Regions from separate parts of the Paenibacillus sp. MT124 genome, predicted to be linked through region 4. Evidence: riboswitches for the same ligand, from Rfam matches in the RefSeq annotation. Region 4 holds a riboswitch; each other region holds the start of a gene.

Region 1 (7,912 bases), 2.1 Mb from region 4:
CATGTCCCCCTGCTCTTGATGCTTCTCTGTCAGCAGCTCGATACCTGTACCTGTGAATGTGTATTCAAAATAATCGCCGTCTTTTTCTGTATAATGTACATCGTCATTGAAGTCCCCGAAACTTCTGCCGGTATTCGCATTCCATGAACCTGTGTAATGTATCTCACTGTCGTCATCGTTAACGTAGACCACCTCGGTAACCGTGGTATCCTCTCCAGCAATGGATGGTTCAGCAGCCAGTTCATCTGCTACATTGGAATTGCTCGCTGGATCAGCAGTCGTTCTATCATTGCCTGTGGAATCCTGAATTGCTATAGTCAGGTCCTGCGAACCCTCTAATTGTTCCTTGCCTCCATTTCGCTTCCAATCTCCGGTATAGCGCATGCCTGTATCATCGTCATTCACCGTCGATGTTCCGCTCAGTGCCTTGACTTTCAGCATTCGTGAAGCATGAGGCTCCAATAAACCACTGCTAAATCCCTCGTTAAAGTTACCCAGTTCGGAATGGCTCCACAGGTCACGGACCGATGCAGGTCCTTCCAGACCGATATCGCTCCAATTGACCTTGACCTCAGCACTCCGGTTGCCCAGATTAAACAGAGCCACACTGTACGTTCCATCTCCGTTATTGGCGTACCATACCTGCTGCTGGGTATCCATCGATACCGGATGAGCCGGACGTCCAGCCTGATTGACAGCGATCACTTCATCATTGGTCAGAAGTTCAAGTCCATAGCTATCCAGCCTGGTCATGTCATTCCCTGTATACAACGGTGCAGACGAGATCGCCCAGAATGTCATGGCTGTCTTCCGTTCATCCTTCGTGAGCCCATCCATGGAACCGTTGCCCACGTTTAGCGAGTCAAAATCATTCCACCCGCCAGGGCCTGCATCACGCCACCAAAGCGCAGCGATTGGAAACAATCGTGCAATGTTAGCCCACTGCGTTAAACCCACATTGCTGTCGTATGCTTCGACATCCCAGTCAATACGCCAGCCATTGGCGTGTTTTTTCCAGAAATCCACGTAGTTATGGTCCAGTGCCCATGAAAGCTCGAACCAGATATTATGCCTTGCCAAAGCCTTGGACCAGGCCTCCACATCTCCTCGTGCATCCCTGCTCAGATTGTTAATGCCTGATCCTGGAGTCACGCTGTCGAATTTGACAAAGTTAATGCCCCACTCGCCCAGTAGATCTGCGATGGAATCGATGTATTTCTGAGCACATGGATTCGAAAAATCAATCTTGTAGGTATACGCATTCCAAGCATCCATCACGGTAAGCGGCTGATATGCAATATCCTGCATTCGGCAAGCTCCGCCTGTTCCGTAAATCTCGAGGTTTTTATTGTATGCATCAATGGACAATCCGGGAATCAGATAGATCCCGATCTTCTGACCATTGTTATGAACATAGTCGATAACCTCCTGGAATCCGTTCGGATACAACTCTTTGTTAGGAATCGGTCTTCCGTATTCATCATTATCTCCGTTCCATCCTGCATCAATATTGATATATTCATAGCCATGAGCCTGTAACTTCTCGCGCATGGCATCCGATTGCTTCTTGATGCTCTCCGCTGATGTCCATTTTACGGAAGGGTCATACACCTGCATACTGTAACTGCTCCAGCCCATGTACGGTTTCTCAGCCAATGTTTTCTCCGCCGCTGCTTCAACCACACGACCTTTGGTCCCTGTAAAACCAAACTGAACTGCTGCAAAGATGAACACCAGAAAAACCATCGCCATCCGTTTACCCATTCGCTTCAAATCATCCCTACCCCCTCTGAAATAATGAATTTAAATCCATAATGATAGCGCTTTCCTTACGAGAAAAGAATAGTGGATGCGCGATTTCCAGAATAGGTACACTTCGCCTTTTAGCGTACATTTCACCTTGAAAGCAGGGGCATAGCAGGCTAGAACAGGCATTTCTCCAAATAGCACTGGATCTATACCTTAAAGAAAGTTGGAGTGGCTGCCCTAGGGGATTAACCGATGCCGCAAATGAAGCAATATGGACTAGCGCAAGTTGATGTCATCTATTCGAAAAATGTTCTGACGTACAGTATTTATCAACGCAAAAAACCACCAGTATAAACTATACCGATGGTCTTATAATCAAAAGATACGATCAGACAACAGCAATTCGAAGTTAAAGAGCATATCAAGGTGGCTTCTCTTGCCTCGTATCGGTGCGACCGAGCTGAATACCTTGAACGAGCTACTCCAGCTGTTTATTTATCAATGCACTATTGGTTTCTTTGAGTCTTTTTGGTCAAAAGGTTAAGCAAATAATCTTTTAAATCCACGATTCGTAAATACTCAGGCTTTTGGTCTGTTCCGCTGATAATCAAGGGGACAAGCGATTCCTGTTTACGAATTGATCCGTGGCCTCCTCCGTCCTTGTGCGTTGGTGAATTGCCACTGGTAAATTCATAGCCCGGTTTGGCCGTGACAACCAAAAATTCACCTTGGTGTGAACGGAGCGAGCTTGACAAGCGTTTCAGGACATCCGGATACTCATCGTATTTCAATGTATGTTTAACCTTGTTTGTGCTTAAGTCCAGTACCTCTTCATCCTGTTCAACCGTCCATGATTGGTTGTATGAATCGGTCAGGTTACCTCCTGATTTAAATCTGAGCTGTTTGCCTGTGGATCCCTGAACTGCGTAATTCCACTCGTTCTCTTTCCAGGAAATAAAGTCAATGCGTGGATCATCCTTTAGCAGGTTTGCTATATCTCTAAGGGAACGGTCCACCTTCAATGAATATATATAGGCCATCGTTTCATTGACGGCAAGGATGAGTTCAGTCTCCTTCGATACAGCATCACCCGGACGCATAATTTTGGCATCTCCCAGCAAAGAGGGCAGATCAATGACCGGATTCTGATCTTCAGGCAGAATACGAGTCATTCCGCTGTCACCCGCAATGATAAGGATGGCATCTTGCAAAGCTTTTTCCGGAGAACCGAATGTTTGCAACACGGATTGAAGCTGCTGATCTAACTCCTTGACTCCACGAAGTCCCGTAGGGCCTTTCTTATGTAACTCCCGGTCTAAATCCGGTAAATAGACAAACAAAAAATCCGGTAATTTATTGGATTGAATTAAATATTTTAAGGCTTCAATCGCAAATTCATTATGAATCCCCATTCGCTTCGTGAGACCATCCGGCAAGTCTTTAATCCCTTGAAACGGATTAGACAAGGCACCCAGGGACATTAAGTCCGGCCCTTTCACATCAATCTCTTTGGGTAAAGAAGCAGCTGCTTGAATCCATTGAGGTATCGACAGCTTTTGAGCGGACATCCCTCTGTATATCAGGCCGTTGATTGAACCCGATTTTAATCCTTGCCGGGCAAGATCCTCATAGATCGTAGGTAAATTCCTGTTCAAATGACTCCCGTTTAAATGGATTAGAGCATCGGTCACTACCGGGTGCACTCCTTGTTTGAGCACTTCCGTCGGGCCGGTTCCGTACATGATCATTTTTTTGTTGTCCGCAGAATACCAAGTCAGACCCGGCACACGGTGAAGGTCCGAATATGCACCGGTAAGCAAGGAGCTGTCGATCGTGACGGACATCGTGGGAAAAGAACTGACCAGATTTTTATAATATTGCCCGTTCTTGATCAGAAATTGTAAGGCAGGAAGCTCCTGCTTGTCGATTCCTTGGTCGATCGCCTGATACATTAAAGAGTCCACCATCAGGAAAATGACTTTTTTCGCATTGTTACCATTAGCGGAATTTATCCGCATCAAATCCTGTTCTTTAGGTTTCGAGCTCTGACATCCGATAAGCATGGCCAATAACAAAATCCAAGGCAATTTCCGAATCCCTTTTTTCCTCATAGACAATTCACCCCATTTATGTACATTTTGTCTTGAAAATCCTGGGGTTATTCGAGGTGCTTTTTGCCAAGAGGCAATGGGACCTGAAGAAATGCCTATTGTTCAACAATATCCTTTTTCAGCCGGCGCTCCAAACAGAAGCTCGACTTGCATACAGCTATTTTGTTTTTCTCATTTGATGAACTGCAGCATCTCTAATGTAACTAAAAAAAACAAAAAGGTCCCCAATCTGCCAGAAAAAGCAGATCAGAAACCTCATGTATGAATTGATGCGGTCGAGAGGACTCGAACCTCCACGGGGGGTTAGCCCACACGGACCTGAACCGTGCGCGTCTGCCAATTCCGCCACGACCGCATATGGTATATCTCCGAGATAATCTATCGCGGCGACAAGAAATAATATATCATGTGAAATTCAATGTGTCAACAATTAAATGATTTGGTATAAAACTACGATAACCGAAAGTTATAAAATCTGGTCGAGACCTGACTTTCCCTGATGAGAATGAACCGTGCTCTCCTCTGATACTCCAATTTACTTATTTGTCCAATTTCTGTGCTGATGAAACACAAATTACGTTTTTGTCATCATAAATAAACATGGAGAACTACTATTTTTCACAAAAAGTCTTGAATTCCGTTAACATTGCAGAAGGAAGAAAGGTTTGACAATTACGCATTTATGCAATATAGTTTCAAAAGGTTACAAAAACTTAATTATTCATTTGCCGAGTTTCATGTTTGAAAACGGGGGAACCATTTTGGGTGAATTATTCTTATACATAGGAAATATAGGGAACCTTCTACCGAACCCTTAGCTAACTCCGTAGGCATCGAAGGGAGAACATTGATTTTGAAAAAACTGATCATTTCTATTTTTGGCGCAGCCGTTCTATTCACATCTGGTGCAGCAAGCACTGAGGCAAGCAGTATCAACACCGTCGTTAACAACATGACTGGAATTCCTTACAAGTGGGGCGGCACGACGCTGGCCGGGTTTGATTGCTCTGGATTTATGAGATATCTCTTCCAAAAATATAGCATTGATTTGCCACGTACTTCACAGCAGCAGGCTAAGGCGGGTACTCCGGTATCCAAAGCCAATATCCGCACAGGTGATCTGGTATTCTTCAACACTTCAGGCAGCGGCATTTCGCATACAGGCGTATACATCGGGGGCGGACAATTCGCTCATGCTTCCAGCAGCAAAGGTGTCAGCATTACCAAATTATCAAATCCGTATTTCAACACTCGCTACGTTACCGCACGCCGGGTGACTGGACAATTTATGTATAATAAGATGCTTGGAAAAATATAAGTTGGACAAGAAACAGGCTCTGGATCATTCCAGAGCCTGTTTTGCTCTCTAGTTATTCAGCACACTTGCAGGAGAAACCTTAGTGCAATGCCTTTTGCACACGCATTGCGCCTTGAGACAGCGCGTGACCGCCGCCTACTGCTCCGGCTACCGCAACCGTCTCCATAATCTCCTGATCGGTTGCGCCCTTCGCACGTGCCTCTTCTACGTGGTAAAACGTACATACTTCGTTATTGGCAAACAATCCGATGCCGAGGGCAATCAGCTGCTTGGTTTTGGCATCAATGGCACCTGACTGAAAGCATTCACCCGTAAATTCGTGATACGCTTTGACTACGCCAGGCAATACATCGCTTAATTCTCCAATCTGATCCTTGTAGGCATGTACCTTATCATTCATCAATGTCATGGCTACCCGCACATCCTCTCGGCTGATAAGTTTACGAATTCTCGCTGTACCTATCTTCTCTCCCGAGTGGCGGAATTATGCCAAAGCATCCATGGTAATTCCATGCATCCGTCTCCAGAGCGGCTCTATTCATCAGCCGGGCTTTGGCGCGGTTCGCTAAAGAGCTGATAACGATAGCTGCGGTCCAGCTTGACCACACGTCTGTTCTGGCGACGGATAAGCACCTGTTCCCCATCCCATGCAACGATAATCCCTGTTACATCATTGGACTCCAAACCATCCCGTACCACTCTTACTTTTTCACCCGATAAGCGCAGTGCATCCAATTCTGCATCACTAATCATGTCTATGGCTCCTATGTTCCAAAATAATTTACAAAAAGAGACCTAAATGAAGAGTCATTTAGGTCTCACGTGACTGTATTGGACTGTTATGTCATTCGAAAAATGTCCCGACTGAAAGTTACCGCTGCGCGTGCTCTTTGCTGTCGTTCTTCTCGAACCAAAAATCAAGCACTTTGGCGGACATCACACGTTCTTCAAGGTACTCCACTTGATGTGGTGTAAATTGTTCTTTCCAAGCGAAGGACAACTCTTCACACAAGCCTACAATGGTCAGCAACTCTGACCAGGCAACATAGCGTTTGTACCAGAAAAATTGAGGATGTTCAATCATATAGGGATAAAGGTCATCAAATTCCGTATGTTTACAATCCAGGGCACGTTCAAAATGAACTTTCGACTCCGCCAGCTTTTCAATAAAAAATTGTTCTGATGCCGGTTGGTTCCCCATGGTGTTGCCTCCTCTCCCTAACATAACCCCATTATAAATGAAATCCGCGGTCATGCAAAGGCATTGTTCAAAAAATAGGCTTTTTCCTTTAAACTGTCACATTTAATTATCGTCGAATTGCACGGTTCCATCATTCAATGAACGAATGCGCACCAAGGCTTCCACGGGAATGCCCTGCTCACGGATCGTACGTGCACCGGCCTGAAAACATTTCTCAACCACGACACCGAATCCGACGAGCTCCGCCCCTGAACGTTCAATGATTTTAATGACACCGCGAGCTGCATCTCCGTTGGCGATAATATCGTCTATAAACAAAATACGGTCGTTTTCATGAATATATTCGCGGGATACCATAATATCGGTTACGATCCCTTTGGTAAAGGAAGGTACGCGTTCACAGTAGGCATCGGGATCTGCCAGAAGTGTCTTTTTTCGACGGGCAAATACGAGCGGCACCCCAAGTTCATGTGCTGCGGCAAAAGCAACCGGAATCCCTGAAGACTCCACCGTTATGACCCGTGTCACTCCACTTTCACGAAAGCGAGCGGCAAACTCGCGGCCCATCTCCATTGTCAATGCAGGATCAATCTGATGATTCAATAATCCGTCCAGCTTCAGCACCTGATCCGAGATGACTACGCCTTCTTGTAATATTCGTTGTTTTAATACTTCCATCATTCGACCTCCCAAGCCTATCCTATGAGGTAAAAGTATCATAGATGAGGCTGTCAGTTCAAGCGAAATCGGCTTTCCTCCATCATTGACCGATTCTGGGGACGAAAGCTTCTTACAATTGTCATGAGTTACCAGGGTCAAGCATACCTTGTACCATGGTACCCGCATGTCCAAACTATTATGGGGCCTGAGAGGGGAAACGCATGAAACAGGCATTCCGGGTGCTGCAGATCGCATTTACATACATCGGAACGGTTGTAGGGGCAGGCTTCGCGACAGGGCAGGAAATATTGCAGTTTTTTACCCAGTATGGCAAATGGGCCACCATCACCATTGGCTTATCGACCATACTATTTGTCTGGCTGGGCACCAAAATGATGCTCATCGCCCATGATACCGGCTCCCGCTCTTACGAGGACCTGAACAAGCACCTATTCGGCCAAAAGGCTGGAAAGTGGATTACCTGGATAACGCTTCTGATACTTATTGGTGTAAACAGTGTAATGCTCGCCGGAGCAGGCTCTGTCTTCGTGGAGCATCTTGGACTGAATTACCAGACTGGTTTGATTATTACGATAGTGGGAACGTACCTGCTTCTTGGACGAGGCATCAAGGCCATATTGCAAATGAATAGCATTGTGGTTCCGATGATGCTCCTGTTGTCCATTCTCATGATTACAAGCACCATACACCATCCCGGTGCCTTACGGTTCGTTACGCTGACTACAGATACCAATCCTATACAGGTGTGGCTGTCTCCACTATTGTATTCATCCTTCAATCTGGTACTGGCCCAAGCTGTTCTGGTGCCGGTAGGCAATCAGATCCGTGATCGTAATGTCCTGAAATGGGGCG
Region 2 (7,912 bases), 2.7 Mb from region 4:
TGCAAGGCGCTCACATAATTCCTGTTCCTTATGCCCCGGAATATGGACTGCCGTTCCCACCACGCGTTCTCTTTCGGGATAAAAGGTCGCCACAGCCCCTATATGAGCTTTCCCACCCGTGATCAAAAATATCTTATCCTCTCCAGCTTCAATGACCTGCAAACGAACCGATTTCAAATCATACGTACTCATCCTAGTCCACCCATCCTTTGTGTGTATATGTAATGGTGGAATTATGAGCTTATCGACTGAATTGGACAATGAAACTTCTCACATTTATGCATAATGGACCATCACCGCGGGCATACCAAAGAGAACGCAATTTGACAAAGGAGGCTGTATCATGCGTATTCGCCTCATCGCATTCTCCATGTTGATCCTTATGTTTATGAGTGGAAGCTATTCACCTGGACAACTGCTGGCCAAACCCGTTCCAGAGAGCATGCCTGCTGCAAAGCCGGATCTATCTGAGGATGAACAACTGACACTCGGTCAGCTAAGGCAGAAATATGCCGATACGTTCAAGACCAATGGACCTTCAACCAGACAGGTAGCACTGACTTTTGATGATGTGCCTGATCCGCGCTTCACTCCGCAGGTATTGGATATTTTAAAGAAATATAATGTAAAAGCGACTTTTTTTATTGTCGGCAACCGGGCTGAGAAACATCCCGACCTCGTCAGACGGATCGTTAGGGAAGGTCACATTGTTGGGAACCACAGTTACAATCACCCTGAATTCAGTAAGCTGTCTTTGAATGCTTTTCGCAAACAAATTCTACATACCGGCGACATTATTCGTAAACTGACCGGGTATACACCTAAAATGATTCGTCCTCCATACGGGGACATTAATGAGAAACAGCTACAATGGGCCGCAAGACAGCAATACAGCATCGTCAACTGGAATGTGGATTCGCTCGATTGGAAAGGCCTCAGCAAAGAGCAAGTGAAGCAGAACGTTCTATCTGCAGTCAAGCCAGGCTCCATCATTCTTCAACACGCGGGCGGAGGCGTGGGCTCCAATCTGTCCGGTACCATTGGAGCACTTCCGGAGATTATAGATGAACTTCGATGCAGGGGCTTTAATCTGGTGACTTTGGACGAAATGCTGCAATTGCCAAAAAGCAAATAATACTCGGCTTCGTAAACCAAACACACAAGTTATAGAACTACCAATCTTGCGCGTTTTAATAAAGAAAAAGGGTACCCTTATTTCACGTTAATCGTGTCATAAAGGCACCCTTTTATTGGCGCTGATACTTATTTCAAGATATAAAGTTCAACATCCTGAAAACCAAATGTGCTCACAGACTTCTGGCTTCCAGGAATGAAAATATCAATCCGTTTCCCTTTGATCGCCCCGCCGATATCCCGGGCAGTAGCCACAAATGCCTGCTTAGGCAGCCCCGGATGGGAGTGACCTGTAACAAGAACCTTCGTACCCAGTGGGATCACACTAGGGTCTACTGCAATCGTGCCGAGTTCAAGTGGATTACCGAAGTAATCAACAGGACCCCATCCACCATTTTCGGAAGCGGCTGCAGAGTACGCTGTTGCTTTCACATCAATGGATTTACTGTAATCAAACGTTTTGCCCCAGGCCTGAACGACTTTATCATCAGCATTCACATCAAGGCTAGCTGTCGTAATCGTCTTAGCACCCGTCGAGCTTTTCGCTGCTGGAGCAGCTGAGGCCGTGTTTGCTTTTCCAGGAATCGTAATTTTCAAACCACCATAAATGTTGTAAGGTGAAATATCACTGTTTGCTTTAACCAGAGTGTTCAGTCCAACTCCATATTGTTTCGATAAGGTATAGAAGGTATCCCCCTCTTTGGCCACGTGAACAGAATCAGCGTGAGCTGGAACGGCCTGAATGAGCATTGCTGCTGTCAGCAGGGCTGTTGCTGTTTTGGCTATAGTTCTCTTCTTAATCATGGTCTTCCTCCCTCATTGTGCCTGCGAAGTTAGTTGTCGGATTCGGATGGAGGAAACCACCCTATAGGTCTCTGTTACATTCGTCTTGCGTTATGTACCCCTAATTCACCCCAAGCAGCGTGCGTTACAATCTTCCCCTCCACGGTCTGCATCATTACATCCTCCACACTTCCTCCTCAGGAAGTTTCGGCAGGAACAATATATCACAATTTTGTAACCAGGGTCCGTAGTAAATGTTACCAACTGTCTATAACAACACATTATGATGCTTAAAAAATAAGGATTTTTCTTAAAAAAGAGCGATCAAGCAGCTCTGGAACAATGACAGAAACGTTACTTTTACGACACTGGATCCTTATCCATGCACAAAAAAACAACCCTGCTAACGTGACGTGAGCAAGGTTGTTTAATTTCGTTTTTTTGTTCATTCTATTTAATCCGGTTCACTGACTGGATCATGCTCAAAGGCTATGACAAAACTTTACCGAGAAAGTCACGCGTACGTGGATGCTTAGGTTGACCAAATACTTCATCTGGTGTTCCCTCCTCCACAATTACACCGCCATCCATAAAGATGATGCGATCACCGACTTCACGGGCAAAGCCCATCTCGTGGGTAACAATAACCATCGTCATGCCGCCTTCAGCCAGGCGCTTCATAACGTCGAGTACTTCACCAACCATTTCAGGGTCAAGTGCAGACGTCGGCTCGTCAAACAGCATCACATGCGGCTGCATCGCAAGCGCTCTGGCAATGGCAATCCGCTGCTTCTGCCCACCAGACAGCTGACTTGGATAAGCATCTTTTTTATCCAATAGCCCCACGGTTTTGAGCAAGTCTGCGGCGATCTGCTTGGCTTCCTGTGCAGACTGCTTTTTGACTTTGATCGGGGCAATGGTAATGTTTTGCTCCACGGTTTTATGCGGAAACAGATTAAAGTGCTGGAACACCATCCCCATTTTCTCCCGCGTTGCATTAATGTTGTGTTTGGGATCCGTGATCGATACGCCTTCGAAATTAATTTCACCTGAAGTAGGCTGCTCCAACAGGTTAAGACAGCGAAGGAAGGTACTTTTGCCTGATCCTGAAGGACCAATCACGACAACGACCTCGCCCTTGCCAATTGAGACATCTATGCCTTTAAGTACTTCATTTTTGTCGTAGGATTTGTGTAATTGTCTAACGTCTATCACTTGCACTCAACTTCCTTTCCAGTCGACCCAGCAGCTTGGACAAAATGAATGTCAATACAAAGTATATGGCTGCTGCAATAAGGAACGGATTCATTCCTTGGTACGTAATGTTTTTGACTACACTTGCCTGATACATGATATCAACCATACCAATGACCGAGATAATGGAAGATTCCTTGATGATGGTTACGAATTCATTACCGATGGCAGGCAGTACAGCTTTGAAGGCCTGAGGCAAAATAATAAATCTCATGGCCGCGGCTCTACCCATCCCAAGCGAACGGGCTGCTTCCAGTTGACCACGGTCAACGCCTTGAATCCCTGCACGGAAGATCTCTGCCAGGTAAGCACCACTATTGATGGAAAGTGTTAAAATACCCGCCTGAAGAGGCGAGAACGTAATACCAAATGTCAAGGCAAGACCATAATAAATAATCATCAATTGAACCAGCATCGGCGTACCGCGTATGACTTCTACATATGCCGTACCAATCCACCGCAAAATTGCTGTATCATGCATTCGGAATAAACAAATGATCAAACCGATGATTACCCCGAAGATTACCCCAAGTGCTGACAATAGGAGGGTATAACCAACCCCCGTAGCATAGAAGCTTTTGTATTGCCAAAATACTTCAAAAATATTTGGCGATTTGACCTCACGGTCTGCCATCAATTGACTGGCTTCGGTTACCATCTGATCAATTTTATTTTCACTTTTCAATCGTTCAAGCGTACCATTAACGGCATTCAGCAATTCCGTATTGCCTTTGCGAATACCGATCGCTGCTGCTACCTGCTCTTCGTCCGGAACAGCAGGAGCTAGTCCGATCATATCATCCAGGTATCCTGCAGCAACGGTATCTTCAACGATTGCAGCGTTGATCCGTTTAGTTTGCAGTTGAAGCACAATGTCCGAGATTTTATCTAGAGACGTCAGCTTGGCTCCAGGAATCTTCTGTCCGATTGTTTCCTGAATCGAACCTTTTTGTGCTCCGATCTTTTCATTTTCCAGTTCAGCCATGGTTGGGTATTTGTCTTTATCCTCATTGCGAACCATGATGACTTGTTTCGATTTATAGTAGGTATCCGAGAAGTCGATACTTTTTTTGCGGTCCTCTGTCGGTGTCATGCCTGAAATAACGATATCCACGCGTCCACTCTGCAATGCAGGCAGAAGGCCGTCGAAACCCATATCTTCTATCACAAGTTCTACGCCCAAATCGGCAGCAATCTCTTTGGCAATGGCAATATCAAATCCGACAATCTCATCCTTGCCATTAATAACTTTATGGAATTCATATGGTGCAAAGTCGGCACTCGTGCCGAGAACCAATTTTTTACTGTCTGAAGTGCCCGTAGTTCCACTTGCCAGCGCCGAAGGAACGGCAGCTGTCAATAAAACGACAAAGGTCAACAGCATCATGGTGTAACGACTAATCAATTTCAACCCTGTTCTCCCCTTACAATACATTATGTGCTTCCTCATGTTGATGCCTGAGTCATTATAAAGTACAATGCATGATTATGCAATGAGTTTTCAACTTACAAATCCTGACTTGTTTCTGAAAAAACCAAGCAAACATGATATAATGACTAAATTATTTTCATTTTGCACGAAGGAGTTCACGATGACACATACCAAATCACAAATTTTGTCGGTTATTGATCAATATGCTTCCCGTTTTAAGGAGATTTCATCATACATTGGTGCCAATCCCGAACTCGGGAACGAGGAATACCTTGCTTCTGCCCGCCTAAAGGAAGAACTGATATTTCACGGTTTCGAAGTAGAAGCTCCCGTACTTGGATTGGATACGGCTTTTTTCGGCACCTACGCTGCTGCCAAAAAAGGACCAACCATAGCGCTGTTATGCGAATACGATGCACTTCCCGAGATTGGTCATGCTTGCGGCCATCATCTGATCTGTATGATGAGTCTGGGTGCTGCTGTCGGTCTAAAGTCCATTTTGGATGAAGTTGGAGGAACGTTAAAAGTATTCGGCACACCTGCGGAGGAAACTCGTGGCGCCAAAGTTCCAATGGCTGAAGCAGGTCTGTTTGATGATTGTGATGTCGCGCTAATGGCCCATCCTTATTATGCTTATGAGAAATCGGGCAGCTCTCTGGCCATTGATGCCGTGCAATTTGAATTCCACGGCAAATCCTCCCACGCCGCGGCCAGTCCGCATGAAGGGATCAATGCACTCGATGCCGTCATTCAAACCTTTAACGGTATTAATGCATTCCGCCAGCAAGTGAGAAGTAGTGTCCGGATCCATGGTGTTATTAATAGCGGTGGTCAGGCTGCCAACATCATTCCCGACTATGCTTCAGCCCAGTTTTACGTACGTGCCGCAACCAGAAAAGAGCTTAATATACTAACGCAGCGTGTCATACAAATTGCCGAAGGTTCTGCGCTCCAAACAGGCTGTCGTCTTGTGACTTCAAATTATGAAACGTCATATGATGAGATGGTAACCAATGAATCTTTATCTGCAACATTCACTGAAAACCTCATGGAACTCGGTATTCCACAAGAAGAGATCGTTAGCGGAGATGATCATGGCTCCATGGATATCGGTAACGTATCCTTACGCTGTCCTGCAATTCATCCTTACATTCGGGTCGTTGATGAGGTTCACACCCTGCACTCCATCGAATTCCGCGATCTGGCATTACAGGAACGGGCACTGGATGGCATGGTCTTGGGTGCAAAAGCACTTGCCACAACAGCTTATGATGTGCTAACGAAGCCTGAGCTGCTGCAAACGATTCGAACAGAGTTTGAACAGGCCCTACGATAATATAAGTTTTAAGTAATAGAGACAACCAAAGAGGTGTTCTCTACAGATTGAATGGACATCACCAGGTCTGCAGAAAACACCTCTTTTCTTTATTTTGCATACGTATATTCAAGCCTAACCTGGAGATGCTTGTGAAATGAAATCGATGAAAGTAATGAAAATTTTACTAATTATGTAAACCTTTTATGGTTCATTTGCTGTCTAGCTTGGTTATGTAATGCTATACTCATCTTGATACAGGAGGTGCCGTCATGCTGCTCGAAGCGATGTATCACGTTCCCCGTGACAAGTGGGCTTACGCCTACAACACGTCTACGATTCATCTGCGTGTACGTACGAAGAGAGATGATGTAGACTATGTGACTGCACTGACTGGTGATAAATATGATTGGGACGGAACCTACAGGGAAATTCAACTGGAAAAAGCTGCTTCGGATAGGATGTTCGACTACTGGGAGGCTGCGGTTAAACCCAAATTCAAACGACTTACTTATATTTTTCGAGTCACAGCGGGTCATGAAAATGTCTTTCTGGCCGACAATGGGATTCACCGCGATCCCCCTTACCCTACTGGAGGATATTACGAGTTCTCGTACATTCATGAAATTGATGTGTTTAAGGTTCCCGAATGGGCCAAAGAAGCTGTGTTTTACCAGATCATGACCGAACGGTTCGCCAATGGCAATCCAGACCTCAATCCCGAAGGAACTCAAGCCTGGGGAGGTACGCCCGAGCTGGATAACTACTTTGGCGGAGACCTGCAAGGCGTCCTCGATCATCTGGATGATCTAACCAAACTTGGCGTAAATGCTATATATTTCACCCCCCTCTTTCAAGCCAACTCCTACCATAAATATGACACCATTGATTATAAAAAAGTAGATCCGCATTTTGGAGATAATGATTTGCTCAAAAAAGTCACAGAGGAATGCCACCTGCGTGGTATCCGCGTTATGCTTGACGCCGTTTTTAATCATTGCAGTGAAGATTTTCCGCCTTTTCAGGATGTGCTGCAAAATGGAAAACAATCAAAGTATGTAGACTGGTTCCATATCAATGAATTTCCTGTCAGTATTAAGAACGGTATACCTACCTATGATACCTTCGGTTTTTATGGAAATATGCCGAAATTTAACACGGCCAATCCGGAAGTGAAAGCGTATCTGCTCGATGTCGCCGAATACTGGATTAAGGAGATCAAGCTCGACGGCTGGAGATTGGATGTAGCGAACGAAGTGGATAACCACTTCTGGCGAGATTTCCGCAAAGTAGTTAAAACGGCGAACCCGGAAGCCTATATTGTGGGCGAGGTTTGGAGTGATTCCCTGACATGGCTGATGGGTGACCAGTTCGATTCCGTTATGAACTACCCTTTTGCGGACAAGGTCTTGGAGTTTTTCTGCGGATCCATGGATGGCTACAACTTTGCCAATGAGATGGGGTCCCTCATTATGCGGTATCCCCAGCAAACCAACGAAGTGATCTTCAATATGTTATGCAGTCACGATACCCCTCGTCTGCTCTCCCGATGCGGTGAAGACAAACGGCGATTAAAACTGTCCGTTGTATTCCTGTTTACCTACATCGGTACACCGTGTATCTTCTACGGAGATGAAGTGGGCATCAGCGGTGAAGGAGATCCCGATTGCCGCAAATGTATGGAATGGGACCCTGCCAAGCAAGATCGGGAGCTCTATGACTTCTACCGGCTGATGATTGATCTGCGCAAAAGCAATGAGGCACTTCGCAAAGGGCGCTTCCGCTTCCTGAAAGCGGATCACAACGACCCCTGTATCGTATACGAGCGAATGGATGATCAGCTTCACTTTACCGTTTGGATGAATAACACTCCCGATGTACGCACCCTCTCTCACCCTATGGAGACCAGGGACTGGAGAGATGCACTTACCGAAGATCCGGTTATTCCCACAGATGGCATTATGAACATTAAGCTCGATCCTTACGGTTATCGA
Region 3 (7,912 bases), 1.3 Mb from region 4:
GTCCGGACAGATGTCGTGTGTAAATTCTGCGTGGGTATGTCTCTCCAAATAACCTTCGACTGAATTCCAGACGTCCTGCTCGTCCTTAATCTGTTTGCAGACGGCGCAAATGGGAAGCAGGCCGCGTAGTGTCCGAACTTCGGATAGAGCAAGCTTCAATTGCTGTTCAATTCGCTTCTGTTCCGTGATGTCTGTATGCGAGATCAGAGCGAGTCCCATCGGAGAAGGAGGATCCGTCTGATTCAAGGGGGTAAGCTCCAGCCTGAACCATCGAAGCTCCAGGTTCGCAGACTGTACGGTGATGTCATATGTATGGCAGTGAACAAAGGGATGTTGAATCTTCTCTAACTTCTGAATAATCGATGAATTCTCCGTTTCATCCTCCTGGGCTGCCCATATCTGCAGCAGCTGAAGATAATGAAACGTTTCGCAAGAAGATCGGTGGGCGTCGGATTTTTTGTATTTCGAGAGATGCAATCGCCCGAGTCCGTTCAGCCATGCAGTATTGCAGCTGCGAATTCTCCAGTCGCGGTCGACGATGATGAGTTGATGACGTAAGGATTGAAAGGATAACCTTTCAAGGTCGGTTGTAAAGAAGCTCATGAATAGGCCCTCCTTGGCAATCAGTTAAAGGATCGGGACGGCAGGGTAATGGTGGTGTCATCGAAGTTCATCCGAAATTTGCAAAATGTCTGCGACCTGGTTTCGGAAACGGGTGGCTTTTCGTGTGCCATGGATAAGATTGGATAAACGATACGGCGGGATGTCGTGCTTCTCGCAGAAGGTTTTCTGGTCCATCTGTAGCTCCGTTAAGCGGCGTTTGATGGCCCATCCGAACGGAGTCACGGGTTTCTTTTTGTTCAAAAGGGTTCACCCCTCATAGAAGTATTTCAACCCGCCTTCGGCTGTGTATAATAGAGGGAGATGCGAGCTGTTCATTACATTATATACGTATTTACGTCATGTAACAATTATAAACGATGAAAAATAGTGTATTTATATTAAATAATGACGTAATAACGTGATTTTCTATAGGCATACGTGAAAAAGCACGTCAGCAAGGAGGTTGCTGCGTGCTTTTTCGTTTGGGGAAATATGAGGGGAGCTTGGAGTCGGTAAGATTAGGCGCGATAAGCATGCAGCCCTGCGCCAAGCATGTGGAAGCTGGGGAACAACGATTTCATGGACATTGAGGTTGGCTGTGCCGGTCCATCCGCAGCGGAGGCGCTAACGGTATTCCATTCATGCTCCAGGTCTGCGGCCAGGCGAACCAGCAGTTCCTGGGTTGCTTCGTTATGCATGGGGAGGACTTTGGAGGCTTCGGTTATGCATGCATTCATGGCTGAGTGCAAGTAACCCATTACCGCTTCCTCGACGGGGATATCGAGGTAGTGGTTAATCCAGGCGTGAACAGTAGAGAGGCAGCCTACAGACTCGTATTTGGCAAGGGTGTGTTCGAGCTGGCTGAATTCAATCCAGGGGTGGAGAGCCCGGGCCAGCTTGATCAGTCTTTTGCCCATGGCAGCAGCTTGCTCCCTTTGATCAGAAGGAGTCCGCTGAACGTGAACCAACTTGTCAATCAGTGCTGTTCGCCATGTGTCATTATGATCTGTTGCGCTGTAGATACCTTTAATCGCCATTCCCTCAAGTCGAACGATACTGGGATGCAGCTGGCAGCGCATGAAGGATTCCAGATCATCGGCATTTCGGATGCTGCCTTCAGCAATGTGTACATCCATACCAAATGAATGGGTGAAACCTCCGACATGAATGGAGGAATCAAGCAGTTTGACATAATCGAGCAGCTTATTCCCACGGTTCACGGTCTTTCGCCTCCTATGTTCGTAAAATGTTATATTATATAACATTGATATTGGTTTCCGAATGCTTTTATGTTTAAAATCCGAATTATATGATATATATAATCACATAAATATCCGTATTTTGTCAATGGTTTCTTGTTTTTAAGTTTTAATTATATTTAAATGTTATATTTTATTACTTATATTAGTTGTAATCTTAAAATACAATGTTATGTATATGATATGTTTTCTTGTGAAGAGCTACAATTAAAAATGAAGATGTATAAAAGATTTGAAATTTAATGTATGCAGCAGTCAAAAGATCATGACGATAAAAACCGATATTTGGAGGAAAAACACAGGTGCAAAGTAGTTTTAATAAAAGTGCTTTACTTTTATATTGAGATCCTGTATAATCAATTTTGTTGCCGATTATTTACGACATGCGGTCGTGGTGGAATGGCAGACACGCTATCTTGAGGGGGTAGTGGGCGTATGCCCGTGGAGGTTCGAGTCCTCTCGACCGCATCATATTGTACGACAAGAAGAGGTTTTCCGAATATGGAAAACCTCTTTTTTTGCGTTTGGAGAAACATAAAAAAGGCCATTCACACAGAACCGGACTTTCTCTGGCTCCATGTTAATTATGGCCTCTCCATGTTGATCTATTTCAGCAGTTTCTCAATATCAGCTTCAATCTGGTCAGGAGTGGTTTTTGGAGCATAACGCTTCACGACCCGTCCGTTCTGATCAACGAGGAATTTGGTGAAGTTCCACTTGATGGCTTTGGATCCGAGCAATCCCGGTGCCTCTTTTGTCAGGTGCTGGAATAGAGGGTGGGCGCTTGAACCATTAACATCAATTTTCTCAAACATAGGAAAGCTTACACCGTAATTCATCTGGCAAAACTCAGCAATATCGTCGGAAGATCCCGATTCCTGAGCGAATTGGTTGCTTGGGAAACCCAATACTTCAAACTGCCGGTCTTTGAATTTGTTATAGAGTTCCTGTAAGCCTTCAAATTGCGGGGTCAGACCACATTTGCTTGCCGTATTTACAATCAGCAGCACCTTGTTGCGATAATCGGACATCTCGACTTCCTGGCCCCGAAGGGTATTGACTTTGTAGTCATAAACGGACATGATCAGTCGCCTCCATATCGTATAATGGGTTAATAATTCCTATAGTTATATTATATTGCTTACAATTAGATAATGCAAAACTAATTAAATAAATTCCTATGTTTACTTACAGATATCTAAAATTACAACCGTTTTTCATAAGGACGAGAATTAGTGAGATTCACAGAGATGGATGGAGAATGGATTGGTTGTAAGCGATATCATTGATATGTAATGCCTTAAATTCGTCCATTCGGTGATCTGACCGGACTTTACACTAACATGTCGCGGGTGTATGATTCATATCGTAATTTCTAATTCAATTAAACTTAACATGAACAACGAAACAAACGATAATATCGCTCTGGTCAATACATGAAACAGGAACGATGTTTTAATCGCTGAGTTTCCATTCATTCATGGGTGGGAAACGGGGGAACCAATCGGAAAGGCTGTCATTGCAGCTAATCCATGGGGTGAATTTTTCGGTGCAAGCCGGAAATAGGGCGACTCTCGCGCCCGAATCCGTCAGCTAACCTCGTAAGCGTTAAAGGGAGAGGCAACAAGCCGTACGCATATTCATGGCGTTTTCGTCATGGGTTATTCAAGAAGCGTTCGGGAGGCCTTGGTCCCCCACGCTTCTTTTTTGTTGTCTTTTCACGCCAAGGGAGGAACGAATGATGGATAATGAGATGATTCTAGTAACAGCACCGAATGAAGCAGGCCGCAAGTTTATCAAGCTGTTGATGTACAAAAAAATGCCGTTTGCCGTTCTGACCAACAGTGTAGGGGAAGAACGGAAGCTCCGCAGAATCGGAGTGGAGAACGTCATTCGCATGAATACAGCTGAAGCTCAGAAGTGGTTTCTACCGCAGTCGAGCGTAGGCAACGTTTTTATTTTCGAGAACAGTTTGAACCTGACCTGCCGCTATCTGCAGATCTGCCGTTCCTGGACTTCCAAATCACTATGTGTAATTACGGAACAGAGTCACCCCAAAGGCATTTACCGCGGGATGGGAGCTGACCGCATTGTGTATTCTCTTAATGGAGAAGTTGGCTTCTTGCTTAATGGTTAATGTGATAGCTGCCGATTGATCCGGTGTAAGGTGCCTGTTATAATTGAACTTGTGGAAAAACGGAATTCTGAGGAGACTCATGCATGATGGTGGGTCTTCTTTTTTATTTGAGCATTATTGTACATTGCTGATTTAGAGATTGCGTTCATGGCTAACAAGGAGGAATAGGCGTGCCGGATGTACGGGTGTTAAAATGGTTGTTCTTTGATGTAGGAGATACGCTGGTCGACGAATGGGAGCCGGTAGATGATATTATAGGGCAGTTTGTAAAAGAAGCCTGCTTGCTTGGATATCCGGTGAAAATAGAGGAAGTGCGAGAGATATTTGCCTCCTGTTACCGAAATTATGAGCAGTGGCCCATGAGGGTAGCCATTCGAACGCTAATCAGCGATGAACGTCATAGGGAGCAGATCCAGGAGAAGTTGAAGTTCCGGAAGGAGCTGGAGAAGCCCTTCGCTTCTGCTGACGCGGTGTTGAAGGAATTGTCACACCATTATCGAATCGGGATCATCGCCAATCAGAGTCCAGGGACAGCTGAGCGCCTGGAGAGCTACGGTCTGCGGAGGTACGTGGATGTACTGGCTTGCTCGGCAGAAGAAGGCGTATCGAAGCCGGATCCGGAACTCTACGCTGTGGCTTTGAAGCAGGCGGGATGTGAACCCGAGGAAGCAGTGATGATTGGAGATCGGATTGATAACGATATCATTCCTGCCAAGAAGCTGGGGATGCGAACGATTCGGATTTTGCAGGGCTATGGACGATTTCAGCCTGAGCTTGAGGGCCAAGAGCGTGCAGACTGGACCATCGAAGCCTTGGAGCAGCTTGTTCCACTGCTTGTGCCTTCTGAGGGTTAGTGGAAAAAATTTAAAAGTGATGACTTTCGTGTCATTAAATAAAGGACAAGGCAAGTGCACGGCAAGCTAAAAGGCTGATTCCCTTAAGTATAATACTTAAGGGAATCAGCCTTTTTTAATGAATCTCTGGTAAGAGGAAAACTGTTTTACAGCATATTCAGATTAAAACAGCATGATGGTCTGGAAGATCAGATAAACGTTCAGAACCACAATTACGGCAGCGATGATCCAAGAGATGACTTTGAGCCACAGTTTGTTGGCGAATGCGCCCATGCTTTTTTTGTCACTCGTAAACATCACAAGTGGAATAACAGCAAAAGGCAGCTGCAAGGATAGAATCACCTGGCTCAAAATCAGCAATTCTTCCGTTCCGTGTTCGCCGGCGATAGCCGTCACAATAACGGCAGGGATGATCGCAATTAATCGGGTCACGAGCCGGCGGAGCCAAGCCGGAATCCGAATGTTTAGGAAGCCTTCCATGACAATCTGCCCGGACAGTGTACCTGTAAGCGTAGAGTTCTGACCGGAGGCCAGTAGAGCGACACCAAACAGGATACTTGCAATGGTTGTGCCCAGCAGAGGTGTGAGCAAGTGATAAGCATCTGCAATCTCAGCGACCTGTGTCATGCCTGCGCTGTGAAATACAGCGGCTGACACAATGAGTATGGCGGCGTTTATAAACAGGGCAAGGGTCAAAGCGATTGTTGAATCCATAGTGGAGTAACGAATGGCTTCTCTTTTCCCCTGAGTTGTCTGTTCAATCTGCCGGGTCTGCACGATGGACGAATGCAAGTACAGATTGTGCGGCATAACCGTTGCTCCAATGATTCCGATGGCAATATACAGCATCGCAGGATTCTGTAGTATCTCGGCACTTGGTACAAAGCCGGTGAGTACCCCGCCCATGTCCGGTTTGGCCAGAAACAGGTCAATCCCGAAGCAGAGGGCGATGGTTGCCATCAACACGATGACCAGTGTTTCCAGAGCGCGGAAGCCTTTATTTTGCAGCAAAAGGATAATCAGAACATCCACAGCCGTAATAATGACGCCGTATAACATCGGGATGTTGAACAGAAGCTTCAGTGCGATGGCTGAACCGATGACCTCAGCTAGATCTGTGGCGGCAATAGCTAATTCACACAACACCCAGAGCATAATGACAACCGGCATACTGAACCGTTCGCGGCAAGCTTGGGCCAGATCCCGTCCAGTTACAATACCAAGCTTGCCTGCAAGTGACTGTAATACGACAGCCATCAGGTTTGAGATTAAAATTACGGATAATAGCGTGTAACCGAACTGGGAACCTCCGGCAATATCTGTTGCCCAGTTACCCGGGTCCATATAGCCGACAGCGACCAGATAACCTGGCCCGACAAAGGCGAGGAATTTTTTCCACCAAGCGGCGTTCTTCGGAACCTTCATGGAGCTGTGTGCTTCCCCAAGGGAGGGAGCCATACCTGCTGCGGCTAATTGCTCAGCTGAAGGAGAATTGAATGGATTTTTTTTACTCATACATGTTCACCTGACTTTTTAATAATAATCGTATTGATCATCCTTATGATGAGAACTGAGCCATTCACTTTTATATGTCTGAAAATATATGTCGTTACTTACATTGTACTCATTCAATAATTTTTGTCTAGTGCAACTTTTATGTAGATGGACAAAATGAGTGGAGGGGATCAGGCCCTTAGTGTATTACCCAAATTCAGAAAATTTACCTTAATATCATAAATAGTGTTATGTGGATGGAGGGCTGATGCATGAAAATGACAAAGATGCAAAAGCTGATTTAGTAACCCAAATCCGTTTCAAAATAAGTCAGAAGTTTAAATTGAATTGTAGGCAGCAAAAATATTGATGTAAAAGGAGAGATTCTAATGGAAGCTTTATATACAGCAACTGCGACAGTCAAAGGTGGACGTACAGGTTCGGTAACTTCATCGGATGGAGTCCTTAAACATGATCTGAAAATGCCAAAAGAGCTGGGTGGATCCGGCGGTGAAGGTACGAACCCTGAGCAGCTCTTTGCAGCAGGATACGGTGCATGTTACGAAAGTGCTCTTGCCAACGTGGCACGTAAAGCCGGCGTTAAACTGGAAGATGTGACTGTAACGAGTAATGTATCCATTGGAAAAGACCCTGCGGATGACGGATTCCAGTTGTCGGTCCGGCTGGATGTGAGCATGCCGGGTGTGGATCATAGTCAGGCCGAGGATCTGGCTCGCAAAGCTCATGATTTTTGCCCTTATTCCAAAGCGACTCGCGGTAATATTGATGTCGTACTGAACGTGGTATAAACCGAATCTCGCTGGAGTAAAGGGAGAGATAAATGAAGCAGGCTATCCTGGATACCTGTTGTTTGGTACAAGCCCTGCTGGCTAACGGCAGGGTTTTGTATTTAAAATCATAAGACATGCAGGAGATTGCAGGTTTAATCGCGTACTCTTTTACATAATTATACTCTTGCTTCATGCCAGGCATCTGAAAAAGGGGGAATGCAAATGAGTATTGAAGAGATGATTGAGCGAAGGTTTGTATGTACGAAATGCCGGGGAACGGATTGCAACATCAAGGAAGTATCCATGTCCGGGGCTGGTCTTAGCAAAATGTTCGACATTCAGCATAATCACTATTTGTTCGTAGCCTGTTCCTCATGTGGTTATGTGGAAGTATTCGACCCCGATGTACTAAAAGGCAAAAAGCAGGGTCAGGTAGGCACGATATTGGATATTCTGTTCGGTGGATAGTGTGGCATAACTTGGTGGGTATGGAATCAATTCAAAATAAGCTGGGAGGTTCGTGCTCCCTGAGTTGACATCGAACTAAAATTTCTTTAATATGACTTAGTACTGAGAAGTGTCATGCAGGGAATATGCAGGAAACAAATTTGAATTGACAGGTGATATCCATGTCTTATAGACCAAGTATTGCAGAATTGCAAGTAGCTAGTAAAAACGAAAAAGACGGATTGTATGAATTTACAATGAAGCTGGTAGATGGCACGCAATGCCGTGTATTCTACTCCAAATCTCCTGAATGGAAGATGACAGCGA
Region 4 (7,912 bases):
CCTCTTTCCCTGGAAGCGTAAACATTAATACAATAGCCAATGCGCATGCTGCAAAAAATACCCCGCTCATGATCCATTTGTGCATCCGTTATGTCCCCTCCAGAATGAAAGATCATCTAAACTGAAACTGTCCATATCATTATAACGGAACCTGTTAAGACATCATAGCATTTTGTGGTAATTTTTTGAACTAATCACATAAACGGGCATGAATTTCTTTTGGTTATGCGGTTTAACGGTTAACGAGGTCCTTCATAGACCATGCAATAAAAAGGCTTCAAACCGCTTGGTGTCTGTCGTTCATACGTATCCTTGGTGACAAATCCGGCCTTGAGATAAACCCGGATAGCTCGCGTATTCCAGGTGAGTACTTCGAGATCAATCTCATGACTAGGGTTCCGCCGAATGGCTTCCTTCACGATCGCAGAGACGAAGGCAGTACCGCGACCTTGTCCACACTGTTCGGGGTGCATACCAAGCCCAATCCGCGTCACGCCTTCAAGAGGAAAGAATTGAACGAATCCGCAAAGTTGGTCCTGCTCTCCGAGTACAACTGCATATTGCTCTTTTCGAAGCTGCTCATCGCCGAATTCAACCTCCAGCGCCTTCATCTGTTCCCAGGGCAGCCAGGTATAGATGTTATAGGGTGGTTCATATGTCCAGCTGCAGATCAATGCTGCATGTTCTTCCTGCATCGGCACAACGTGAAACGTTACAGAAGCTTCATCCACACCACTGCACGCTCCTTTCATTGTGAACAAGCTACTTTTAGTCATACGCTAATCGTTTATAACATATGTCATTTCATATTTAATCCTGATTTCACTCTACAAAAGAGGAGGGCATTTGGCAAGGTTTTGCTCCCTTGAAAAAAAGTGAAACAAAAGTTCCTGGAATTTCGTTTATATTATAGCAGGATGGGTAAAAACATCATAAGGGCACGGACGAACAAGCACAAAAAAACCGCCGGATACATTCCTGCGGAGAATTTACCGGGCGGTTGATTTATGCTTCGTTACAGTATGATGTTGCTCAGCTTGTCCCTAGTCGAGGGCCAGTGATTCATATGCGTCCGTGCTCATAATCCGTTTAGCGCCAACATAGCGGTTGGCCCAGTAGTTCTCACTCAAAGAACTAATGGTAACTCCTTTGGAAGACGAGGAGTGTGCAAACTTTCCTTCTCCCACGAAAATCCCTACGTGTGAAACCCCTTTACCCGTTGTATTGAAGAAAACCAGATCGCCTGGTCTCATTTCCATGCGGGATACCGAGTCACCCATGTCGAATTGGGAACTGGATTGACGAGCCAAATCGATGCCCAGCTTTTCGAATACATACCGTGTGAATCCAGAGCAGTCAAAGCCGTTAAGCGTTGTTCCACCACTTTTGTATGTAGTTCCCATTGCTGAATCAATTACTTTATCCATTTTTGAATCTGCGAATGCGCTGCCTGCTCCAAGTGATAGTGCAAATGTTAAGCTAAGGACAGCTGCTGTTAATTTCTTTTTGAACAAGAGATATACCCCTTCCAACGCCTGCGAGGTTAGCTTAAGGATTCGGTTGAAGGTCCCCTATGATCCCTCTGTAGCAAGATCAATTCACCCATAACTGGTTCCCCCGCTTCCCAGGTGCCAGGAATTTGGCTATGCTAGTTGTGCACCTGCGAAATCAAGAAATGACGATTTAATTTTAAGTAGTTACAATTCATAAGGTAAAGATTACAAAGTTGTTACTAAAAACTCACTGCGATTATTGTAACAGAGGAGTAAGCCTTTGGCAACGTTTAACAAGAAAATTAGCAAAAAAAACCTCGACCTTTGACGGGGAAAGGTCGGGGTTTGCGTTTGTGAAGCGTTAACATTGACATAAGTTTACATGAAGATGGTAACAATTTTCGTGCGGTTCATTACACTTTTTAACCTTTGGAGGACTTGGACTGCCACAGACGGAAATGAGCGCATATCTTCCATATATCCAACAAACATCTGGCGAGCGGATAGGTTTGTTGCAGGATCAGACCCATGAGACCTGTCAGGAACCACGAAGCAGATGTGAAGGCACCGAAGATGAGCAGATGAATTCCTCCCAGAACCACTGCAATACCAATGAGAGAAATGATATGACGCAAGGCGAGCAATAGACCGATAAATGTACCTTTTACCCCGCCCTGATCCTCGGGAGCTGTAGCGCCAAACTGCATATATAACAAAGCATGATGTATGATCCATCCATATACAATCCATCCGGCTACATATGGAATGCCTGGCAGCAGCAGCTGCAGCGAGTGGAATCCATCCAGAAAGATACTATACAGCTTGGGGATCAACCAGTACGCAGGCAGCAGCAATAATAGCGTTTTAATGAAATGAAGCAGCATCATCGGTTTCCACACTGCCTTGATCCCACGTACAAAAGGAATACGTTCTTCTGTATGATTGAAGTGTTGTAATGAATAGAGTAGCCCTGCCTGGATGAGAGGGGTAATCAGCATGCGGAGCAGGAGCATGGCCCCAAGTATCCATAAATAGCGATGCACCTCGGGATGGGTAGACAGACTGAGCTGGCTTTCCATTTTAAATAAAATGGTACTCAGCTCCCCGGCGTCAGGGTCCGGATAGCGCAGCAGCAAGGGAATGACTGCCGATTGTACCATTTTATAGATGAAGTAACCCCACACCAGCTGATAGAGAAACAAAAGTGCCACAATGAACATATGCTGACGGACGAGAAACCAGCCCTCACGTATTTTTGCTTTCACTGTCTCCACCTCACCATGACAGACCTCCGAATATAGCTTCAATAAGCTTGGTTACACTCATGCTCCAGCGGAACTTGGATGGTTCATCCAGATCGGCTTTCAAAAAGTTATTCATATGACGGTTCTCCAGCACAACGGTATATAACGGATCGGTCATGGCCCAAGATACAGGCGAGCTGTACGTTAACTTGTACGTAATTCGACCGTTACTACCATCCCATTCCTTGGCGACGATGTGTCCATCTTCAAAAACGATGCGAACGGGTACCTTCTCGTAGTCGCTGCCTTTCTTTACTAATGTTACCGATGATTCATACAACGTTTGACCGTCTTTCTCAACAGGCTTGACCTGGATATTCTCCACGGCGAAGTCGGCCATTCCGTCTTCATATACGTATTGATTAAAATAATCAGACCAGGACTTACGGGTCACTTGCTCCACGACCTTTTGGAAATCGGCCGAAGTGGGATGTTTGAATCGATATTTTTTGACATAAGTTGAAAGAATGCGTTCCATCGTTTTAGCGCCTACTTGTTGTTCGATGCCCAGCAGCACAAGCTTGCCCCTTGTGTAAACATTGGCTGCGTAATGATTCTGCGAATCAAACTTCCAGGACTCCTGAGTGAGTGAGGCAGGCGAAGTAATTAAGCCGGATTGAACGGGAAGATTCGGAATAAGTCCGTATTCCTGCTCCATCAGTTTGTCTTCTGCGTAAGAGGTGAACCCTTCATCCAGCCAGGCTTCTTCAAATTCATTGCTGGCAACCATACCATAGAAGTACTGATGGCCAATCTCGTGTACAACCGTGCGTTCCAGATCGTAGCCTGGTGTAGTGTCGTCCGCGCCGAAGGCTGTAACTAAGGTAGGATACTCCATGCCGCCTGCTCCATTGCCTGTTTTTGGTGGGACAACGATAGAGAGCGTGGAATACGGATACGGACCAAACCACTTGCTGTAATTCGAAAGAGCTGCTTTGGCCGCATAGAAGTAACGTTCCTTCAGATCCTGGTGGGCAGGGTCCAGATAGAGCTTGATTCGTACACCTGGCACGTTGGGAGTGGAGAAGGGTTCTTCTGCATAAACAAAGTCAGGTGAGGCTGCCCAGGCGAAGTCATGTACATCGTCAGCATAGAATTGATAGATCTTCTCGCCATTTTTAATTACAGCCTGCTTTGTTGGAAACCCGGTCGCGGCAACCTTGTATGTTTCAGGTACCCGAATACGCACACTATAGATGCCAAAATCCGCATAAAACTCGGAATTGCCGTGGTACTGATGCAGATTCCATCCCTCTGCCGTACGTCCTCGCGTGCCTGCAGGCTCGTATACACTGATTTTGGGGAACCATTGGCCCGCCATAACGAAGTTTTCAGCAGTTCCCATACGGGCAAAGATTTTGGGCAGCTTGACCTCAAACCGGGTGTGCAGTGTAATGGTTTCTCCGCCCTTGACCGGCTTGGGTAATCTCACTTTTATGAGCGTTTTGTCTTTCATGTTTCCGTCATCCGGCTGTACATACTGCATCCGGTGCAGGAGGGAAAGCCCGTCCTCTGTTTTCATCTCCGTAATATTCATGGAGCCGTAACCGTCCGTTGGCATCACATCACCGCGAAGCTTTCCGCCGGATTCCTTCATAAATGTGGTGTCAGTAGAAGAGAATGCATTGGGGTATAGGTGGAAATAAATTTCGCTGACTGTTTTTTTACCCGGATGAGTCCAGGTCAGCGTCTGCGTTCCCTCCAAAACATTGCCGTCTACCAGCTTCACATCCATGTGATATTCCACCACGCGGTTGCTGAACACCTCAGCAGTAGGTGTCTGTACACTTTCTGGAGGTGCCGGAGTTTGGACCTTTGCCGGAGGCTTGCCCAATTCCGGGGCGAGCGTTGGCAAGTCGGATGTCGTAGAACGAGTGTGATCCAGAGTGATCCATATGGCTCCGGTAAACACACACAGGGCCAGAATTGCAGTAAGCCAGCTCTTGGCGCGTAGTGGAATCATCGTTAAATACCTCCCGTTGACAAGCATCTACAGCATGTATATGTTTGCAATGGGGCGATTATTAGTTAAAATATTTGTATCAACCCTTGGAGGCTATAACTATGGATCAAAACGAGCAAAACGGCAAAAAACAGATTGCCTTGAATATCGTAAGTGCCAAGAGCAAACATAAAGGTTTCGGTGCAGGCTCCATTGATCTGAACAACCTGTCGCCGGTTATTATTGATAATGGCGAGGCAAAGATTGATATTGGTGCCATGCATGCAAAGAGCAAGGTAGAACGTGGAATTAAGTTTTCGACGAATCGGGAAGATGTACCTAACGGTCGCCAGGTATGGCTGGTTTGGGTAGCTGTGGACCGCACGGAACAGGGACAGTTGTACGGCGGAGCAACAGCGTGCGAGATGTGGATTGATACCGAGGCGAAACGAGGATGGAAGCTGCTGGCTGACCATGTAAACCGGATGGATTATGCAATGAAGCGCCGCTTCATGCTGGATGAGCTCGGACCAGAGGATCGTGCAGCTCTCAAGAAGCTGTTGATTACACACAATGAAGAGTGGTGGAACGCTTCTCCGGATGAACTAAAAGAAGCACTTTCCTGATAAAAGCCTTGTATGCTGTATCCTTTAAAAGGAGCATGAAAAGCCCCGCAACCGAAATGATCGGTTCGGGGCTTTTGCTTTACAAGTGGGAAGAGGATTAGAAATAGTGAACAAGACTGACCTGCAGAAAGAACCTGAAGCCGGTCAATCACAGTGACGCAATTAAGTCATTACGTAGTTGCGTCATTCTACCCACCAACGTTTAAAGTCTCTCCACCACGAATGCTTTTCTTCCTGGATTCCTTCTTGATTCTGTACCTCACGACTTCCTTCATTCTTTTTGGGATCCGTATTCTCCGTTGCCCCGCTGCAGGTTTCTGTCGGTTCAGTACCGTCAATGAAAACCTCAAGCCGTTTCTCTTCACAGCCATTACCCGCCAGTTTTCCGGACTCGGGATCAATATATACACTGACCACATGATCGGGAACAGGGAAGATCTTAGGCGGCACACTTGCAAGTGCCTGTTCTGTAAATTGGGCAAACATCGGTGCTGCGCGGCGTCCATCCGACGTGGAGATGGCTTTGCCCTGATCATAACCGACCCATACTGCGGTAGAGAGTTCGGGGGTGAAGCCAACCATCCAGGCATCCGTATTGGTCGTACCGGTTTTGCCTGCTACGGGGCGCTTAATCGTTGTAGCTACCCGATTCCCTGTACCACCATTTTCGAACACACTTTCCATTAAACGTGTCAGTACATATGCGGCGGCAGGTTCTACCACATTTTCGGCCTTGGTTTGTGGTGCTTCATAGATTACACGTCCTGCTGCATCCGTCACCTGCAGAATGGCGACAGGAGGGATCCGTTGTCCGCCTGCAGCGATGACGGAGAAGGCCGAAGCCATTTCCAGTGGGCTCACGGGCGAAGTGCCCAAGGCGAGAGAAGGGACAGCACTAAGATTGCTTGTAATCCCCAGACTTTTGGCCATATCCACGACCTGCTCAGGCCCGATCTGCATAATTGTATTGACCGCATAGATATTGTCTGAAGCGGCAATTGCCTGCCTTAGATCAATTTCCCCCAGATACTTGTCGCCGAAATTGCCCGGTTTATAGGTCTTGCGATCATTGTCATAGTGAAACAGGGTTGGTTCGCTATTAAAGATAGAGGCGCTTGTCAGCTCTTTGGATTCCAGTGCAGCCAGATACATAATAGGCTTAAATGCAGATCCTGGCTGGCGTGTCGTCGCCAGAACATGGTTGATCTGATTGTTCCGGTAGTTTTTGCCGCCTACCATAGCCTTGATATAGCCTGTACGAGGGTCTATGGACACGAGAGCTGTCTCCAGTTCACTGCTCGGATCCATGCCTTTGGCTACAGCGTCTTCAGCAGCTTTTTGCACACGCAGATCCAGAGTGGTGTATATATTTAGTCCTCCATGGTCCAGCATTGCTTCACTAATGCCCAGCTCCTTGACCGCAAGACTGCGAATGTAATCCCGGAAATAAGGCGCGCTTTCTACTGTTTTCCGTTCACTTTCCGGTTTAAAAGACAGCATTTCCTCATAAGCCTTGTCCGCTTCGGCTTTTGTTATCTTGCCGATATCAACCATGGCGGCCAGTACGATTTTCTGCCGATCCTTCGCGTTCTTCATATGGTTATATGGAGAATAGTAGGTGGGGCCTTTTGGAATGCCTGCGAGCATGGCGCTTTCCGCCAAATCGAGCTGTTTGGCTGATTTGCCGAAATACATGCGCGAAGCTGCCTCAATTCCGTAGGCACCATGACCATAATAGATTTCATTGAGATACATTTGCAGAATTTCATCCTTGCTGTACTTCATTTCAAGCTGTGCCGTGTACATGGCCTCTTTGGCCTTGCGAGTCCAGGTCTTCTCATGGGAAAGATATAGATTTCGCGCAAGCTGTTGTGTGAGGGTGCTGGCACCTTGGGACATTTCCATATGCTGCAGGTTAACGAGCACGGCCCGTCCCACCCCTTGAATGTCAAAACCATAATGGTCATAGAATTTTCGATCCTCGACAGCCAGAGTGGCAGTGACCAGGTCTTTTGAGATGTCCTGAAGCTGCACAGGCACGGAATCCTTGCCGCCTGCAGAGAAGGTGGCAATGACTTCGCCTTGGCTATCCAGCAGCCTTGAGTTGCGATCCGAATCAGCTAGGGGTAGGCTGGTCGCATATAGATAGACCAATCCTGCAGTCGTTGCAATAACGCCGAGAACAGCGAGCAGAGAGAGGCTTTTGATCCATTTTAATAAACGGAACCCGCGTTTGCGGGTTTTCTGGCGATGTTGAGTCATGGAACGGGCTCCTTTCTTCTTTTCTTCCCAGTATGGGATTTCATGGACAGGGATATTCAGTCTGCCGCGGAACAGTTTAAAATGTAGCATTTCTGCAGAAAAAACCGTTTTGCAGGATAAACATCTATCGCGTATAATGCAAAAGGGTAATGAAAAGTAGCAGTTCGGCACAACATACAAAAAGGCACAGAAAGACGAACAGCACCAATTGTCATTGATTCGTTGATCGGTCAGACGCTTAGCACGCTGTGGTCAATTTAATCTATATAATGAAGTGAACGCGGA

Evidence for each region. Region 4 has a riboswitch for cyclic di-AMP ahead of AC3RCI_RS00525 (C40 family peptidase). Riboswitches for the same ligand answer to the same signal wherever they lie in the genome.
Region 1: it holds a riboswitch for cyclic di-AMP, as region 4 does, so the genes downstream of both, AC3RCI_RS10245 (NlpC/P60 family protein) here and AC3RCI_RS00525 (C40 family peptidase) in region 4, are expected to answer to the same signal.
Region 2: it holds a riboswitch for cyclic di-AMP, as region 4 does, so the genes downstream of both, AC3RCI_RS17610 (3D domain-containing protein) here and AC3RCI_RS00525 (C40 family peptidase) in region 4, are expected to answer to the same signal.
Region 3: it holds a riboswitch for cyclic di-AMP, as region 4 does, so the genes downstream of both, AC3RCI_RS06580 (hypothetical protein) here and AC3RCI_RS00525 (C40 family peptidase) in region 4, are expected to answer to the same signal.

Annotation. Positions count from the first base shown of each region.
Region 1 is NZ_CM179500.1:2,167,795-2,175,706, reverse strand. It holds gene AC3RCI_RS10260 (X2-like carbohydrate binding domain-containing protein) at 1-1,764, opposite strand, end outside; gene AC3RCI_RS10255 (alkaline phosphatase family protein) at 2,256-3,860, opposite strand; tRNA gene AC3RCI_RS10250 (tRNA-Leu) at 4,131-4,215, opposite strand; cyclic di-AMP (ydaO/yuaA leader) riboswitch at 4,577-4,708, shown strand; gene AC3RCI_RS10245 (NlpC/P60 family protein) at 4,714-5,178, shown strand; gene AC3RCI_RS10240 (carboxymuconolactone decarboxylase family protein) at 5,258-5,587, opposite strand; gene AC3RCI_RS10235 (hypothetical protein) at 5,713-5,931, opposite strand; gene AC3RCI_RS10230 (hypothetical protein) at 6,050-6,379, opposite strand; gene AC3RCI_RS10225 (xanthine phosphoribosyltransferase) at 6,482-7,057, opposite strand; gene AC3RCI_RS10220 (YkvI family membrane protein) at 7,261-7,912, shown strand, end outside.
Region 2 is NZ_CM179500.1:3,918,567-3,926,478, forward strand. It holds gene lpdD (prenylated flavin chaperone LpdD) at 1-192, opposite strand, end outside; gene AC3RCI_RS17605 (polysaccharide deacetylase family protein) at 344-1,135, shown strand; gene AC3RCI_RS17610 (3D domain-containing protein) at 1,264-1,938, opposite strand; cyclic di-AMP (ydaO/yuaA leader) riboswitch at 1,941-2,140, opposite strand; gene AC3RCI_RS17615 (amino acid ABC transporter ATP-binding protein) at 2,407-3,132, opposite strand; gene AC3RCI_RS17620 (ABC transporter substrate-binding protein/permease) at 3,119-4,558, opposite strand; gene AC3RCI_RS17625 (M20 family metallopeptidase) at 4,764-5,939, shown strand; gene AC3RCI_RS17630 (alpha-glycosidase) at 6,191-7,912, shown strand, end outside.
Region 3 is NZ_CM179500.1:1,430,236-1,438,147, forward strand. It holds gene AC3RCI_RS06555 (PAS domain-containing protein) at 1-603, opposite strand, end outside; gene AC3RCI_RS06560 (Rha family transcriptional regulator) at 661-864, opposite strand; gene AC3RCI_RS06565 (urease accessory protein UreF) at 1,122-1,823, opposite strand; tRNA gene AC3RCI_RS06570 (tRNA-Leu) at 2,248-2,330, shown strand; gene AC3RCI_RS06575 (glutathione peroxidase) at 2,468-2,944, opposite strand; cyclic di-AMP (ydaO/yuaA leader) riboswitch at 3,313-3,485, shown strand; gene AC3RCI_RS06580 (hypothetical protein) at 3,601-3,999, shown strand; gene AC3RCI_RS06585 (HAD family hydrolase) at 4,170-4,853, shown strand; gene AC3RCI_RS06590 (Nramp family divalent metal transporter) at 5,016-6,311, opposite strand; gene AC3RCI_RS06595 (organic hydroperoxide resistance protein) at 6,737-7,156, shown strand; gene AC3RCI_RS06600 (zinc ribbon domain-containing protein) at 7,361-7,606, shown strand; gene AC3RCI_RS06605 (hypothetical protein) at 7,768-7,912, shown strand, end outside.
Region 4 is NZ_CM179500.1:107,660-115,571, forward strand. It holds gene AC3RCI_RS00515 (c-type cytochrome) at 1-85, opposite strand, end outside; gene AC3RCI_RS00520 (GNAT family N-acetyltransferase) at 240-752, opposite strand; gene AC3RCI_RS00525 (C40 family peptidase) at 1,044-1,514, opposite strand; cyclic di-AMP (ydaO/yuaA leader) riboswitch at 1,518-1,655, opposite strand; gene AC3RCI_RS00530 (hypothetical protein) at 1,916-2,758, opposite strand; gene AC3RCI_RS00535 (M1 family metallopeptidase) at 2,769-4,760, opposite strand; gene AC3RCI_RS00540 (YwhD family protein) at 4,862-5,365, shown strand; gene AC3RCI_RS00545 (transglycosylase domain-containing protein) at 5,549-7,627, opposite strand.